4 regions of the Paenibacillus sp. P4_E11 genome follow, and region 3 is predicted to be linked to each of the others. Evidence: riboswitches for the same ligand, from Rfam matches in the RefSeq annotation. Region 3 holds a riboswitch; each other region holds the start of a gene.
What was found. A riboswitch is a leader RNA that binds a small molecule or an ion and turns the genes downstream of it on or off. The one in region 3 is predicted to bind cyclic di-GMP.

Region 1 (4,318 bases), on a different contig from region 3:
CTTGGTAGGAAGCTTGCCGTACCATAGCAGATAGGCTACTTCTTCGAACGAAGCATTCTCTGCCAGATCATCGATGTCAATGCCGCGGTACGTCAGTACGCCATCAATGATCGAACTGATCGAAGAGGTAGTAGCTACGATGCCTTCAAGACCTTTAGTAGCAGTCATACGTTTATCGCTCCTTTGTGATAATATAGGGGCCAGATGTAAAGCTATAAATAGAACCGATAAGAACAGCGACAGGTGCTAAGAAATACTTATCAGTTACTATGATAAATGATTTGGGGCAAGAAGTGAAGAAAATGAGGCATAAAACTTCATTATCAGCACCATAAACATCTACTATCTCACGGTTTCGTCACATTGAATCACTTTAAATCAAATTGATTGCTATTGTGGGAATCTGTCCATTCCAGTATTCTCACCATGAATCACAAAAAATCATACTGAATCACTACATTTGTGGGTAAAATGTGGGAAAAGGTAATGCCGCGACTTTGGATGATGGTCGCGGCATTTTACTATGTTGGATACTGCCAATGTGATAAATTATTTTTATTCCTTCTACGCATTTACTCCTTTTCCCTGCCAAAATAGACTTGATCAATATGGTATCCATAAAAACTTAACATTTCAACTGCTACACTTACTGGTATATTCGTTGAGTCATTTTCATACTCATGAAGCATTTCTGGAGACATTTTTATGCCCTCTGCTGCTTCTTCTATTGATCGGCTCGAAGAAACTCTTGCTGCTCGCAGTGATATTTGTACCTCGCTTTGGACATTCCTCATTCCTACTTTCATTTTGCATCCATCTCCCCGAGTTTACTTCTCATGCTCGATATGTGTATAATCTTTCCATATAGTTAGGATGTGAGAGGTGATACATGACTCCCCCCATTGGGAGGAGCCGATTGCCTGAATGGTTTTATCTAACAGGTAAAAAGRAAGTCGACCTTGCACTATATTTGAAAGTTTCCGAAACCTTTATCTCACTTGTGTGTAGCAACAAGAAAGAACTATCCGTATACAATTTGAGAAAAACTGCACTCTTCTTCGGATGCTCCATGGATGAACTAGTGGACTGGGTCGATGAACTGAACTGAAGGGCACGGCAGAGAGCGAATAATAACGCTCCTCCCACGCCTATGAAGTTATCCCAGGGGTAAAGTCGTCGAGCTAAAACAAAACCTAATTTCCTAAATTAGGTTTTAGCGTTCCTTAGCACATTATGCCTTTCACCTCTCAGCAGCTGGCTGACCTGCGGTCCATTGACACCCGTTTAGCCCCTATAGCTTTGCGTAGCCGACTTTCGTCGGGTTTGCCATTATCGTCTCGCTATCGTGAGATGTTACATATGATGTAAGATAATGATAGGACAACCATTCCACTAAGGCAATAGCTAAATTGGCATTATTTTCTGACAATTCGCATAAGATAAAAGGCTCTGTTTTAGTCGGTGCCCAGGTGGCCCGGCTTTTTTCTCGTCCCAAAGTCATCAATGTCCCTGCATATCTCGTGCTGCCAGTCCACGTCGTTAGTCATTGAGGCCATAAGCGAGTAATTACAGAGAAGGGCTTGCGTCCAACAGTGGTTGACCAACCAGTCCAAGCAGAGCTCCAACTCCTTGCTCTGGACCGGATCTAGTCCGCCTGTCTTTTGAGCCACCCGCAGCTGCACAATCCGCTGAATAATCGGACTATCACTTACCACAGCGACCACCACCCTAAGCACGCCAGCGCCCCGAGCACCACGACGTACCAAGCGGCAAGGGTTTCCTTCTTCGGGTCTTGGACAGGCTCCTCCGTGGCGTGAACAGCTTTAATGCGGTTGTCCTGTGTGTAACGAATGCGGTAAACGGTTTGCTTCTGCATACTGACCATCAGCTCCTTTTCGGTTGATGATAAAGTGTATGCACAATCTATTGTGATATTGCTTGTCCGATTAGGATTTTCTTTCCCAAATTTGTTCGACGGTCCATCTCGACTCTACTCCCTGTGTCTCAGCCCAGGAATTGAGGGTATCTCTGATGTCGTAAGCCAGGTTTAGGAGTGGCACCGACTTATTACGGCTGAGGTTTGTGACAGTATTCCGGTTAATGCCCAGAGCTTCGGCCAGATCCATTTGTGAACGATCGAGTACGGCCAATATTGTCTTAATATTACAAACCATTATAATCACCTCACCAGAACAGTTCGACGTAACCACCTGTCGAATCCTTTGATGAAAGGTAGGAGCTTTTGCCGAATCTCCAGTTGCGACAAGACCCCGATTACTCGGGGCCGCTTACTTTTGTATTTTGAACCGGAGTTAGAATGGATTTGTAAGCTCGCGCTAGATGCACTCCGATCTCCGAACGCATGACCTCACGTGTCATGCCAAACCTATTTTGGTACCCCCGGCAGACGTATTGTGTATAAAATACATCGTCGTGTGTCTCGTCTGACAACACCTTTATATCATGCTGTTTTAGCTCTCGTCTAACACGGAACAGTTGAGCACTAACCTCGTCCATCACCTTAATAATAAATTGCTCCATGATCTGATGGAGCATGATTCTGGACCGCTTGAGGTCATCAAGGCTTTTTTGCAGCATGGTTAGTGTGTGAGGAAGTAGGACAAATTCCCGGATCAGTTTTAATTCGTCTATTGTTACCACGCTCGGGACCTTTTTGGCGCGATCCTGGTACTGCTCCTGATGCTCGGTCAGTTGTTTTCGCGTCAAGCTCATATGGCAGCACCCTTTCTAGTTGTTGGTATAGCGGCAAGGATGTTCGCAATAGTAAAGACACGAGGTGCACCGGACGTGATGCAAAACGCCCTCAGCTTACCATCCCTGACTGACTCGACCTTGATGCGACGCTGTGACAGCTTGCCGTTCTGATCCTGATAGATGATCTCCACGGTGCGACCTATGTACTTCTTCATGCGAACACCCCCAATTTATACGAACACTTATTCGTATTATAACGAGAACGCCCGTTCCTATCAAGGACAAAAAAGAGCAGAAGGGGTAGCCCTCCTGCTCTTTTGCGAGGTAACAATCACTTTTCATTTCCAATTATCGTAATGTATTTGGCCTCTATTTCAGGCAGTGTAACGGAACTATTTAACACAGACTTGTATGTCTTAAGACCTTTCACATCTCCCCAAAGGGTTATTATGTCGTTTTCTAAAATCCGATCTTCCCCTTGAGCTTTTCTAAAGTTCACATATACGGTATCCTGCCATCCATATTGCTCTTTCGTCACATTAATTCTCAATTCAACTTTATTGCCCGATTCGAGAGTTTGAATTACCTTACCTGTGTAAGTCACTGACTTTGATTTGAAACTTTCCGGATTTCTAGCTAAGTCGAGAAAAGGAATTGTTGCTGCAGCAGCTTTATATTCTTCTTGAGATTCAGCAGCAGGCTGGCTAGATTGCTCACTGGAAGCCGGCTCTGACTTAGGCTGGATTAATGCTCCAATGATCCCGAACAAGACGAATACGCCAATAACGGTAACAAAAAAGTTCCTAATGTACCTCGTCAGTTTTCGCGGTTTTTTCTTAACTTTTGTTGCCGGAAATGATGTGCTAAGTAACCACGTTCCACAGTTAACGCAATACTTCTGATGCTCCATGTTCTCGGTCTTACACGAAGGGCAAAGATAGCGTTCCTTTGAATCCGCTTCTTTCTGTATCTTTTCCATTTCTTTAATAAAATTGCGCTGGGTCCGATTAGACAAGTGATGCACCCCCATATGGGAAATAGTACCTACATGATTTTACCATCTTCAAGGGGTTATGTGTTTAAAATGTTTCAAAAAACAGAAAAGCCCCGCTAGCAGAAGCCAGCAGGGCAGCAGTCATTTGTTGTTAATCAGCACCAACAGCCGGTTAAGAACATCTGCCAGCTCCTCCCGGGTCACCGGTTGGTCCGGCCGGAACGTTCCATCCTCGTACCCGGTCATCAGGCCGTGATGGTTAGCGACCCAGATCACGTCCTCACTCCAGCGACCAGCCTCGACATCCGAGAACTCAGTCTTCTTCACTGGTGCCTGTTCAACCGGCTTCTCAAGACTCCAGCCACCCTCATCGCCATAGGCCATGTTATGATCGACCCCGATACCATTAACCACGACATCATTTTTCCATTGATATAAGTTCAAGAAGTCCGCTACACGGCCACTACTCCAGGCGTAGGTCTGCCAATACTTCGAGCAGACTGCAACGTTACGTACCGCGTTGATCACGGAGTACGACCCGTACACACCCGTCGTGTGATTCGGCGTGGCCTCGCTGGCGCCGCGAATGTATTCGATGACGGTCGCCAT
Region 2 (4,318 bases), on a different contig from region 3:
GCGCTCTTCACAATGGAGGCGGCGAAAGCATATATTTCCTCCCGCTCCCAGCCCGCTATATGCCCATGCCTCATCCCTTGGATGACGGACAACGTCGTGAGCGGCTGATTGCGTTTCGCTGTTTCGTACGACTTGCCGAATATAGTGAGCGGGAAATGGGAGTCGTTCGTTCCGTTCACCCACAACATAGGTAATCTCGCCTGAGGCAAGTATGCAGAAGGATCCCATAAGCTCTAACCCGCTGCTCTTCCTCTCCCATCGAGGCGAATGCTCGCTCATATTGGTTGCCCGCCTCGAACAAATACCCGCAGCCGTATACGGGAATGGCGAACTTGAATCGGTCGTCCAATCCGGCAACAAGACTTGTCAAGATTCCGCCCCACGAGATACCGGTTACGCCAATTCGATTCGGGTCCACTTGCGGGAACGAAAGGATGAGCGAATGCGCCAACAGGACGTCAGCCACCGCATGGTACATCCATTGGTCGATCAGCGGCAGTTGGTAATCGCTGAATTCACCTTGCCGCGATGGCCCGCTCCAGGCATGCTGCGGGCGGGTCCCGTCTTCGCCTTTGTCGGCGGGCGTATGCCCCTCCAGATCCATGGCGATGGCGGCGTAGCCCCGCTCGTTCCAGATCCGCACCCATTCGGCGAAAGCCGTACCGCCGCCGCCGTGGACTAGAACGACCGCTGGCACCCGCTCCCCTACTGCTTCCTTCGGAAAACCATAGTACGCAAACACACGCGTTGCTTTCCCTTGATACGGCATCGCCTCGTAATAGACAGCCTGCAAGCCGTCGGTTTCAAACCCCTGCGCATAATAATGGTTGGGGGGGATTCCCGAGCCGCTCGACATCCCAAAGCAATTCGACTTGCCCTCCCATTCGTTCGTCTTTCATCTATATTCGCTCCCATCTTATTAGAACTTCGTTCCCCCACTTCAGATATATGTCACGCACTTATATAGGAAGCTTCTTCTGTCCGAATCGCCACCCTGTTCGTCCAGCCGCTATCCCGTATCCCCGATCGCTGATCACCAGCGGAACGGGCGCATGCGTTTCCCCGGTATCCTGCTTCGGATCGCTAGAGAGCAGGCTTCCTCCGCCTGTCAAAGGCTCCTCAGTCATCTCCACCGACTCGAACGGAAAAGGAGCATTCGGCAGCCGAGACATTGCTACCTTCCTCAGCTGCCGATCCATATACGACGGTGGAGACAGCCCCTCTGGGCTGCCTACTGTCATCGTCCATACGCCTGGTGGTACAGATTGCCATGCTAATGGGTCCATTCGATACTCGCCTGCCTTTCGATCTTATAGGGATTCCCGGCTTGCAATGAAATGACGCAATGAGCATGATCGGGAGCACCGACACCGCAATGACTGCCAATTGCACGCCGGTTGGCAACACGTTGACCAGATGATTAATCAGTCCTGTTGTTTGTCCAAGAAGGAGCGCATGATCGCCCCACTTCAAAGATAATGAGCTTCAGCGGCTGGCTTCCGTCATTTTCCAATCCGTGCTTCCACCAAGGTTTATTCAGCACCACATCACCAGCCTTGACCGGTCTTGCTTCCCCGTTGACTGTCATAACACCGGTCCCCTCCAGGATGATATACATTTCCTCATCGTCTCGGTGACCATGATAGCCAATCGAATTACCCGGCGGGATAACGCTGTATCCCAGAAACTTGACCGGTGTATCGAAATCGTTATCGCCGTACAATCGGATTCCCTGGATCGTCCCTTTTCCACGATGACTCACCGTTTCCTTCAGATCCGCTTCAAGGAAGTTGCGAATAACCATAGGCCCGTATCCCCAACTGCTGGAAGTGTCCACCATCCGGTTCGTTCCCAACGATACCTTGGCATAATGCGCCAACGCCTGGTTCTTCAAGTAACTCTTCCCACTCGTTTCGGCTTCCCTATTCTCCCGAAGGGATGCCAGGAATTCGCTGAACGGGCCTGAAGCATCCACATCGCTGAAATCATCGAAACGTACAGTTCCTTCTGCTGTGGTGAGCTCTATATGTTTATCCTCCAGGACCAAGCTGCCTGCTGTCCCTTCGATTCGCCAATCGCCGGACCACTCTGTCTGCTTACCTCTCGTTATCGTGGAGCCGCGAAACGTTGCTTGAATACCTGCCTGCATGTCCATTACAAGATGCAACTCATGACGCTGTACGGCCATGATGCTCCCGACCTCGCGACCCGTCAAATAGCGAAGCAAGTCGAAATGATGCACGTACAATTCCTCCAGCACCTCGGTCGGCTCCACCGTGACCTTCTCCCTAAGGCGATAAAAATCGCAATGAATCGTCCGGACATCACCAATGGACCGGTCATGCAGCAACTGCTTCAACTTGCGAACAATTGGGAAAGCGCGATAATTCTCAGCGATCATGAACGGAATGCCTTCTCGCTCCGCCCTTTCCACGACCGCGATAGCATCCTTATAATTATCGGCAATCGGCTTCTCGCAGAACACCGGAAGCTTGTGGTCGAAGGCCAAATGGTTAATCGCGGTATGCGCCTGCCTTGGCGTCACATTCACCAGCATATCCGGCTTTTCTCGTTCGATCGCTTCCCCCACTGATGTATAGAAGGGCACACGGTCCACGTTCACTTCCTCATTCTTGCCAGGGTCGACATCCACCACGATCAATTGGATGTCGCTGTGCAGGTTCCGTAGTCTCCGGTACCACCCTGATCCGAATCCGCCCAAGCCAACCAACACCGCTTTCATGCGATCCCTCCCGCTATTCCGTCACCAAGTCAGATGTAATTGTTTTCTAATCTTAATCGTACACCTTCCAGACCCGCTGCTCTATGTCCTAACTTTCGCTCGGTTGTGTTTTGTTACGTTTTTAAGTCTACTCATTTATTCGACATTAATTGCAGGATTTTCCTATCGTATGTCGAATTTAATGAGCAGCAAGATGCATATTATGGTTATTAAGAACCAGTGAGCCGATAACGAAGTCGAATGAACCAAAGGCAAATCCGTACGAAAGGCGGAGACGCAAAGCCACGGGTCTAATGCTTCCCTTCAGAAGCGATGACAGCCGGGTTGCTTTATACAACTTCGTTTTTTTGCTGTGCATCAATTGCGTAGGTTGTGACATCAAGAAGGAGGATAAGAGAGAATGATTAGCTTTTCATGGTGGCTGCTATTGATAATTGGATGTGCGTCGGTATTCGTAAAACAACTGCTGGAACAGAACAACATCATCCGATCGTCGGCTTCTATTAAAAATGCGATGTGGATATTGTTACTGATTGGCTTCATCTACGATGTGATGGGTCTCTCCACCCGAATGATAGGGGATGTTGCGTACTATACTCAGCTATATGTATCTGATTCTAGTCCAGTAGTGATATTCTTAGCGCTATATTACGCTGTATCGCTGGTTCTTATGTACTTATGGCTGAAGCTTGAAAACTCTGTGAAATTTTCACCATACATACTTGTCGGTCTATATGTCATCCTGGCCAAAACATCATTCAGTGTATTCCGCTTAGCCATTCTGATCGTATTAGTTGTGCTTGCGGTTGTCGCACTTGTTCTATGGATTCGCGAGAGAAACAAATCGGGTATTCAGTCGGGGACAAGATCTACTGTGTCTGCAGCAACACCGTGGTCAGGAGCCGGAGCAGCGAAACCATCGACAGCCGGATCATTCCAAACGAACGACTCCATTCGTTACATTATCGGCGGCATCCTCCTTGTTGGCGGTATCCTGCTTGTGGTTTATGGGATCGTGCAGATGAACACGGACGAACAGCAGATCAAAAACATGATTTCACAGTTTACAAAGAAGGATGCGGGGAATCCGGGCGTTACTTATATCGTATTCGGTTCGATCGCAGCGATTGCTGGTATTGTGATGCTGGGGATCAAGCGGAAGCCGATAGGTGCCATGCCGTTACATACTCATCTCCCGCAACAGGCGCAGGTAGCGCAGTCTGAACAAGCTGCCGTACGTGAGACTTTCCGAATCGAAGCAGAGGAGCAACAAGGTGCAAGCGGGGCAATCGTGCCAACCGTGCATCCGAATCGAACGCACAAGTTTTGTACGAAATGCGGGACGAAGAATGAAATCCGTAACCTTTATTGCAAGCAATGTGGTGAACGATTTATAGATGCAGAGGAGTAGACACGATGATTTGTACAGCATGTAAGCGCGAGAATGATGAGGGGTCCAAGTTTTGCAACGATTGTGGACATTCATTTGAGCAACCGACCACAGCACTTCCCGGCAATCGCAGGAAGCTAGTTGTCGGATTATTAGCGGCAGTCCTTGTGGTTGGAGGCGCTATG
Region 3 (4,318 bases):
GTATACGTTGTTCTTCTTGGCATAGTCCATGAACTTTTGTTCCAATTCCGAGCTGCCGAATTTCACGTTTACTTCGCGCTTGTTGCCATTCCCGTCGCTCACGTAGAACAGCCCGGAACGACTATTGCCGGAGAGCGCCCGGAGACTGAATTTGAACTTGCTGTCCCCCGACCCGATCTCGAAATCATAGCTCGGTCTGAAGAGATTAATCAGTTTCTTGCTCCAGCCCAGCGCAAACGAATTGCCATTGCCGTGATTGCCGTTACCGTTGTTCCCGTTACCATTATTGCCATTACCGTTATTGCCATTTCCGTTGCCGTTGCCGTTTCCGTTTCCGTTACCATTTCCGTTGCCATTCCCATTGCCGTTTCCATTTCCATTACCGTTCCCCGGGATAACCCGATTGTTCCAAGCCGTAATCTGCTCTTGAATGGAGTTCCAGAGCTGATCCGTCTTCGACGATAACGTATCATTGGCCACTGCATTGTATTTTCTCTGAACACCCGTCAGCGTGTCGCTCAGTCGATCACTCAACCCGGTGCCGAATTCCCCGCGCACACCGTTCACCCATGACGTCAAATGGTCCAAATACAGCTGCTTTTCCTCCGCAGAGATCCGGTCGGGGTCTTTCTGAATGGCTGCCTTCACTTCATTCAAGTAGTCATTCGCATCCAATTGCAGGCCCGTGTTCCATTCATTCAAGAACCCTGCTGCGGTCTGATCCCCGGCGTTGCGGAAATTAATCGACTCTGCTACAAACTGCGTTAACGTAGCTTGAACAGTACTGAGTGTATTGCCCGCTTGCTGTTGGAGCGTCTGACGCAACCCCGCAGGCGCGCCTGCTAACGCATCTCCTGCATTCAGCTTCTTCACATCGATCCACCCGCTGATCTGTTGGGCGAATGATTGCTTCTCTTGATCCGAGATCGTATCGGAGTCGTTGAATACGGATGCCGTGATGCTGTCCAGCAAATTCGATGAAGACGCACTCAATGCGCTATCCCACTTACCATAGGCTTGACGAGTTTGATCTACTAGTCCTTTGTAAGTTTGGACGGCTGACGCTACCGCAGTTCGGTAAGTTTCCTGGATCGTGTTCAACTTGTCGCTTGACGATTCCAGTAAAGTATTACGAATTCCGGTGGGTACGCTCTGCAAGCGGGTTGTTAATCCATTCTGCTTGCCTGAGGCCCAATCCGTGATCCATTTATCGAAATTGTCGAGATCTTCCTGGGTAATAACTCCGTCTGCATCCGCAGTCAATTGGTCCGTGACGCGTTTCACCAGGTCATCCGCATTGCCCAAGTTGTCGTTCCATTCCTTGTACACCGCGCGTCCTACGCCTGAAGCAGCAGTATGCGCCGCTACCTCTGCACGAATATTCACCCACATATTGTCGGACAATTTATCCAACAGCTTATCTGCCTTGCCAAGCAACTTCAGAGAGATGTCCCGATCGGAGCTGCGAAGCTTGTCGGACAGCCCGTCATAGAGCGACTCCGTCCAGCTGTTCATATTGTCCCTCAGCGCGGCCAGCCCCGCTTCACTGATCTCCGTAGGCGAAGCATCCAAAGTTTGCTTAATTTGCTTCACATACTGGCTCTCCAACGCGGATAAAGAGGCCTTCCAATCTTTGAAAATCGACTTCGCTTGGGAGTTCCCCGACGAATCCGGTTTATCTGGTTTGTCGGGTTTGTCGGGTTTGTCTGGCTTGCCGGGCTTATCCGGGCGATCCGTGTGATCCGGCTTATTCGCCTTGTGCTTATTGGTTGCAGCAGCTGACGAATTATCTGTCCCTGCAGGTTGTTGCTTGCCCTTCTCATATATAGCGACCAAGTTAGGGTCTCGACTGACACTGTTATGATTCGTTACAGCAGGCGTATGATCCTCGTTAAGCTTCTTCGCCGCTCTCACCTTGTGGGACTCCTGGGATATAGCATGCTGGTTATGTGTGGACCACGTCGAAGTTGATGACTTATTAGAAGAAATCATGGGGTTTCCTCCTTAACAATTTCGGCCTATAAGGCAATTAGTGAACAAAAAAGACCGCCTTTTTCATCTAGAAAAAAAGCACGGCCGGTTGCATCACTGACTCCTCGTATCCCAGATGCCCAAATGAAAGACACGAATCATTACCTCCGAATATTTTATTATCTACATCTTACCATGCTGCCGCAAGATCTTCCAGCCATTTTTTGGTTAGTAAGACCCAAACAAATAATAATTTTTCATAAACACTAGTTCTAATGGACTACTGTTTGATTTGAAAAGACTTAACCGCCGCATCCGCCCGGGAGACATTCTCCTGCGTCCGCACTGCATCATTCATCTTCAATGTAATCGTATAAGTCACATTATTGCTGCGGAACACATACTCGGTCTGCTCATAAGGCGCTTTCTTCAAATTGTAGCGGATCGCAATCTTCTTGCCGCCTTCGGCGAACGTAGAGTCGTCAGAAATCTCATATTTGTACTCATTGTCGTTGTCGTTGCTTTTCTTATGGCCCTGCTCCAGCTTCTTCATAACATCTTCCAGGTTGGATTTATCATCTGCTTCTACCGAAAGGCTTCCCCCAGTGAAATTGAAGTTCATCCTAGGGCTCTCCTTCATGAAGGAGCTAAGATTCGACCAACCTTCCGGTATCCGGATCGAATATTTGAATTTCTCGTTCGTGTACGCCAGCGTTTTATTCGGATCGATCAAATCATCCTCGTCCTGAATAAAGCCCAGGCTTGTATTCATCTTATCTTTGCTGACCTTCATGGACTTGACGATCCCGTCGATCAGCTTAGCCGCTTCTTCCTCTTTATCACCCTTATCGAACTGGATGCTGACCGCGTACTTATATTTGTCCTTGATGAAGTAGAGCATGACGCTTGAATTCCAAGAGTCGCCGCCCATCCGCCATGAATAACGAATCTCCTTCACCGGCACTCCGTCCGCACTCAATTCTTTCCGATCGCTGATCTCCATGTAGTCTGCTGCGTATTTGTTCGTGAACTGCCGTTCCTCACGCGCTGTCCAGTCAGCCAACGTCTCGCCGGATGAAGCGGATGTGACCTGCACGCTGACATCCTGAGCGGCATCCGGGTTGCTATAGTACAGTTCTCCGCTATACTCATCGGACTCCCAACCGGAAGGCAAGTCGAAAGATAAGCCGTATTCGTTCGTGAATGTGGTATCGCCTTCCTTGAACACGGAAATGTCCTTAAGCGCATCGTCCTTGGCATCGAAGCTCAAGGAAAAGCTCTCCAGCAAGTCCATATATGCATTATGCTTGACTTTGTTTTTGTAATTCTCGGCGGATTCCACGATCAAGCCGATGTAATAGATTTTATCACCCTTCAAGTAGGCTCGAGCCTGATAGTAAGTATCCTCGGACGATTTCCCTACTACTTTCGCATAAGGCACGGGCTCCGTATCCACGTAACGCTTCTCAAGAAGCATATCGTCGGAGTTGCGGGTCAGCTTGCGCAGCAAGCCCATCACGGACAACTCCTCATTCTGCTTTTCTTCCACGGAGATGGTGATGGCGAACTCACCCTTGGAATCGGCGAAGGTCACCCGATTGCCGTCATCGCTCTGATTAGCCTTGATCAAGCCACCCGGATATTTCATGGACCAGCCAAGGTGGCTGTCCCCGATTCGGGTTTTGCCTTGATCATCATCGATGTAAGCTCCCTCGGAATCTTGTTGCCATTGCTTACTAGAGGAAGGATCTTCCTCAAGCACGACACTGCGGGTAACGGTCTTCCCATCGGATTTCAAGGTGATTTTCAACGTATCCTTAGGCAAATACTTCTTCATGATCTCATTGTATTCCACGATCGTCTCTACACTCGTCTGATCGAACGACACAATCGTGTCCCCCTGCTTGATCCCGGACTTAGCGGCTGGAGAATCTGGATCGACATAGGCGACTTTCAACGATTCCTTGGCAGGTAACCCGACCACGGCTTCCCAGCTTTCTTCCAGCTCCAGGCCCATGTAAGGGCGCATGACCTTGCCGTACTTCTCGAAATGCTCCAGTACATACTGTACGGTGTTGACCGGAATAGCAAAACCTAAGCTTTCTACCATGTAGTCGATGTATTTCTGCGAGTTGATACCTACCACTTTCCCCTGCATATTGACGAGTGCTCCGCCGCTATTCCCGGGGTTAATGGCCGCATCGGTCTGCAGCAGCTGGTAGGGGGATTCTAACGATCGATCCAAGCCGCTGATGATACCTACCGTGACCGAATTGCGCAGAGCGAAGGAGATCGGCGTACCTATAGCCATGACCGTCTCCCCAACCTTGATATCGTTAGGAGCGGC
Region 4 (4,318 bases), on a different contig from region 3:
ATGGACGTACCGCTGGTGTACCAGTTGTCTCGCCAGAGGCACCGCTGGGTAGCTAAGTACGGACGGGATAAGCGCTGAAAGCATCTAAGCGTGAAGCCCCCCTCAAGATGAGATTTCCCAATTAGTAAGACCCCTTGTAGACGACGAGGTTGATAGGTTCGGGGTGGACGCGCAGTAATGTGTGGAGCTGACGAATACTAATCGGTCGAGGGCTTATCCTATTCACTCTTACCCGGAGTGACCAGTTATACAAGTTGCGGCTCGTTACCGCTTTCGCATCTAGTTTTCAGGGAATAAGCATTTAACAGGATGGCTAGTCCGTCCTGAAGAGTGTGATCTACACATGGCTGTGTAGAAACCTGATCTATACCCTTATTACGCACTTCGTTTGGTGACGATGGCGGAGGGGAACCACGCGTTCCCATCCCGAACACGACCGTTAAGCCCTCCAGCGCCGATGGTACTTGGACCGCAGGGTCCTGGGAGAGTAGGACGTTGCCAAGCAGGAGCAGATAAACAAGAGAACCCCTACAATATGTAGGGGTTCTCTTGTTTTGCAGGTGCTGGGAGTATGAAAAAAAATTCCAGATATTATTGTAAATATGGAGCGAAACCTGTATATTATAATACAGTGCTTAATTCGACATCAATCGACATGCAAAGAAGCCAGGCGAATAAGAAAAAAGGCAAATCCGTACGAAAGTCGGAGACGCAAAGCCACGGGTCTACCCCGCCTCAACAGGCGGCAAGATAGCCGGGTTGCTCTAAATGAGCTTGGTTTCTTTTTGTCATTTTAGGGGATTTCATATGAAATTCGGTGTGAATATTTGGATGGTTTGCCTGTTTTTGTGGATGGGAGCTGGGTTTCAAGGATATTTTTACGAGACGGGTTATTTGATGATGACGGTTATTTCAATCGGTGTAGCCCTTATTGCCGGTTATGTACTGAAATCCGTTTCGTTTCACCCCTACTACCACGGACCTATATTGCTGTTGGTTGCGCTTTACTGGGGCTCCATAGCCTATGCGGTCGACCACGAGAAAGCACTGCTTGAAGCGATCAAGGTGACAAGTCTGGTTCCGATCGCCCTGCTAGCTGCAACGATTACGCCCGAACAGCGGACAAGCCTATACAAAGCCTGGGTATGGAGCGGGAGCATCGTATCGATCATCGGAATTGCGTTTCATATGGATCGGAATGGACGTCTGGAGTCGACATTCGAATATGCCAACGCTATGGCGATCTACTTGCTTGCGGCTATTTTGCTTGCCATTCTCCTCTATCTCAAACAACGTCATAAGTTCTACTTCGTGCTAATGGCTCTGAATGCGGCAGGCTTGCTGCTTACGATGTCCCGTTCCGTCTGGGTGTTGTGGGCCGGGGCTCTGTTGCTCACGCTAGTCGTATTCCGGGAAGCTAGATGCCGTACGGCGGTGGTGTTAGCCGGGGCCGCTCATGCCGCAGGCTACCTATTGGCTGCTCTGGTAAGAACGGATGCCTTGTTTTTGTGGCAGCGGGTGAAGAGCATCCAGCCGGAGACGTCGGAATTTCGAATTCGACTGGTCTATTGGCAAGACAGCTTGTCTGTCATTCGGGACTATTGGTTGGGCGGGACCGGAGGGGGTGGATGGAGCATCATCCAAGCCGCCTACAGATCTCAAATGTATTATGTCCGTTACGTGCACAATCATTACATTCAGCTTGCTCTGGACATAGGGGTTATCGGGTTGGTTGTTTTTCTGGTTGCACTTGTAGCTTTTTATATAGCAGGATTTCGACATATAAGGCGTTTTGACGTATTGGCCGGCAACGCGTTTTGGACGAAAGCGGCCATGCTGTTGGCGGGTTGTATGCTGGTGCATGCGGGGTTTGATATTGATTTGGAGTTCCCGCTTCTCTTTGGCTTGCTGGTCGTTGTGCTGTCGGTCCCCTTTCATAGAAGCAAAGAGCCGAGGGCTCGTTCCGCTGGCAATAAGCCCCCGCTGAGAACGATCTTCGTGTCAAGTACGGCAATCTGCTGCATGGCTTTCGTTATGTGGGTAGGCGTCGGGTACATGGTAAAAGAACAAGCGATTCAGCTAGTCAACCAGAAGAAGTGGGAGCAAGCGCAAGCGGGCTTTGAGAAAGGGGCTTCCCTGATGCCGTGGTCCCATACGATCCTCTATGAATCGGCCAAAGCGTATGTCAGGCAAAGCAACGAAACGGGTGACCAAGCCTGGCTGGTTCTGGCGAATGCGCAGCTGAACGAAGCGATTCGACGCGTACCCAAGGAAGATTTATATCAATCCCTCAGGGTTGATCTAGATAAAGCGCTGTCCCATTAGCGCAATTCAACATGAACAGGAGAGGAAACATGAACAAAGTTCGAAGCCTGAAACGCCTATGCTACATGATTACGATTTCGTTGTTAACCTCGATGCTGCTGCCGATTATATCGTATGCCGCATCAACCGTGCAGTTCACGTACGACAGCTCAACGGGGAAATTGAGCGGTTCGGTCTACGTGCAAGATCCTAATAAAGTGCAAGTCAGCGTTCAAAATGCCGTATACGAGCTGACGAGCATTCCATTGAAAGAAATGGCGAGCCAATATATTACATACGACGACAATAACGCTCCGCTCAAGTTGGCCAGATATGAGCTTAACGTCGGGGTGAATAACGCGCCGAGCAAAATCATTATGAACGCTTGCGGGCAATCGGTAGAGGTTGTCCAATACGGCGGATTCAACAACTACAAGTTTTACGCATCCTCCGATTCATGGCGGCTGGGTCCTTACCGAACAACCGGCCATCAGTTTTTCACGGTGCATCCGGAAGCCGCTTATATAATGGCTGGAGACAAGCTTGTGGACTTCGTGGCGGCGGATAACGATTCGGATACGATTTCCGTAGATTTGCCGTATGGGGGCGGTTCGTCCAGTGTACTTAAGGCGGTGTACGCTTCTGATTTTACACTGTGGGACGATACCGTTAGTCAGTCCGTATATTTGAACAAGGCTGAGAAGAAATCCGACTACTTTATCGTGCAAGCAGGCGCCAAGCTGACGGCCGGACATCAATATACGCTCAAGCTGTCCGTGACTGCAGATGGGGATGAAATTAAGCTTCCGACCACCAAAGGCTTGTACAGTGCCAGAGTGTCCGTAGGGTATATCGATTCGGATAACTTTATGGTTACCAAGAGCCGGGTGTATTTCGACAAATTGAACATCGGGGTAGTTACACCTGACGGTACGCCTGGAAGCAAAGGCGCGGGAGCGCCGTTCGCTGATATGAGCAGCTGCTCTGGTTCTGGCAATGGTAATGGTACTGAAAATGAAAATGGCAATAGCAATGGAAATGGAAATGGGGGCGGTGTGAGCCCGGGCACTGCACCATCCGGAGATCCGAGCATCAAAGAAACGGACCAAGGGGTTCAACTGGGCGGCGGTGCGGTTACCGTGACCGAAGCTACCGAGTCTAATGGCCAATTGGTTGCCAAAGTAGTGCTGACCGGCGATAAGCTGGGGCAGGCATTGGACCTGTTGAAGAATAAGGCTGAAGCGAATCAAATCGTTGCCATCGACATTAGCGGAACGAAAGCGGCGACTGCTCAAGTGGAATTCCCGGCGGGCATCCTATCAGGTGCAGCGACTAAAACCCCGAATGCCGTGCTGTCCATACAAGGGAGTCATGTCGGGTATGAGCTTCCCTTGAGCGTGCTGAATTTGCAAAGCATCGTGCAAACCCTTGGAGTCCCGATAGAACAGGTAAAGGTTATCGTGACGATGGAGCAAGTAATCGGATCCCCAGCGGCTCCCATTGCGAATCAAGCGACTTCGTCCGGAATGACGCTGGTTGGTGATCCATACGAATTCTCCATCCGCGTCGAAGCAGGCGGCAAGAGCGTACTGGTTAACGATTTTGGAAACACGTTTGTGACCAGAACGATCACGCTGCCAGGAATATTTGACGTTAGTCAGCTGGCGGGTGTGCGATATGATTCGGAAACGAAGACATTTTACCCTGTTCCAACGATATTCTCGACAGTAAACGGCCAAACCCAGGCATCGATGGTTCGAAACGGAAACAGCATGTACGCCGTAGTCACTCATCAGAAATCATTCGAGGATTTAGCTAAGCATTGGTCCAAACAGGATGTAGAGTGGTTAGCTTCTAAAATGATCGTGCAAGGAATGACAGATTCGTCTTTCATGCCTGACGATTCGATTACAAGAGTACAGATCGCATCGTTGTTGGTACGGGCTTTCGGCTTGACTGAAGATCGCAAAGCCTCATCTTTCACGGACGTATCCGCAAATGACTGGTTTGCAGG

Region 1: it holds a riboswitch for cyclic di-GMP, as region 3 does, so the genes downstream of both, AC1DWB_RS18135 (helix-turn-helix domain-containing protein) here and AC1DWB_RS00140 (hypothetical protein) in region 3, are expected to answer to the same signal.
Region 2: it holds a riboswitch for cyclic di-GMP, as region 3 does, so the genes downstream of both, AC1DWB_RS06890 (DUF3185 family protein) here and AC1DWB_RS00140 (hypothetical protein) in region 3, are expected to answer to the same signal.
Region 4: it holds a riboswitch for cyclic di-GMP, as region 3 does, so the genes downstream of both, AC1DWB_RS18695 (O-antigen ligase family protein) here and AC1DWB_RS00140 (hypothetical protein) in region 3, are expected to answer to the same signal.

What each region holds. Positions count from the first base shown of each region.
Region 1 is NZ_JBFUIX010000047.1:5,104-9,421, forward strand. It holds gene citZ (citrate synthase) at 1-168, opposite strand, end outside; gene AC1DWB_RS18135 (helix-turn-helix domain-containing protein) at 573-806, opposite strand; cyclic di-GMP riboswitch class I at 1,247-1,338, opposite strand; gene AC1DWB_RS18140 (DUF7667 family protein) at 1,455-1,715, opposite strand; gene AC1DWB_RS18145 (hypothetical protein) at 1,709-1,876, opposite strand; gene AC1DWB_RS18150 (YhjD family protein) at 2,275-2,733, opposite strand; gene AC1DWB_RS18155 (hypothetical protein) at 2,730-2,930, opposite strand; gene AC1DWB_RS18160 (hypothetical protein) at 3,047-3,730, opposite strand; gene AC1DWB_RS18165 (glycoside hydrolase domain-containing protein) at 3,851-4,318, opposite strand, start outside.
Region 2 is NZ_JBFUIX010000011.1:8,375-12,692, reverse strand. It holds gene AC1DWB_RS06910 (hypothetical protein) at 1-188, opposite strand, end outside; gene AC1DWB_RS06905 (alpha/beta fold hydrolase) at 176-856, opposite strand; gene AC1DWB_RS06900 (hypothetical protein) at 960-1,286, opposite strand; gene AC1DWB_RS06895 (cupin domain-containing protein) at 1,421-2,743, opposite strand; cyclic di-GMP riboswitch class I at 2,984-3,075, shown strand; gene AC1DWB_RS06890 (DUF3185 family protein) at 3,144-4,154, shown strand.
Region 3 is NZ_JBFUIX010000001.1:41,263-45,580, forward strand. It holds gene AC1DWB_RS00140 (hypothetical protein) at 1-1,992, opposite strand, end outside; cyclic di-GMP riboswitch class II at 2,066-2,149, opposite strand; gene AC1DWB_RS00145 (trypsin-like peptidase domain-containing protein) at 2,252-4,318, opposite strand, start outside.
Region 4 is NZ_JBFUIX010000049.1:2-4,319, forward strand. It holds partial or broken rRNA gene AC1DWB_RS18685 (23S ribosomal RNA) at 1-221, shown strand, start outside; rRNA gene rrf (5S ribosomal RNA) at 388-504, shown strand; cyclic di-GMP riboswitch class I at 676-767, shown strand; gene AC1DWB_RS18695 (O-antigen ligase family protein) at 808-2,325, shown strand; gene AC1DWB_RS18700 (S-layer homology domain-containing protein) at 2,355-4,318, shown strand, end outside.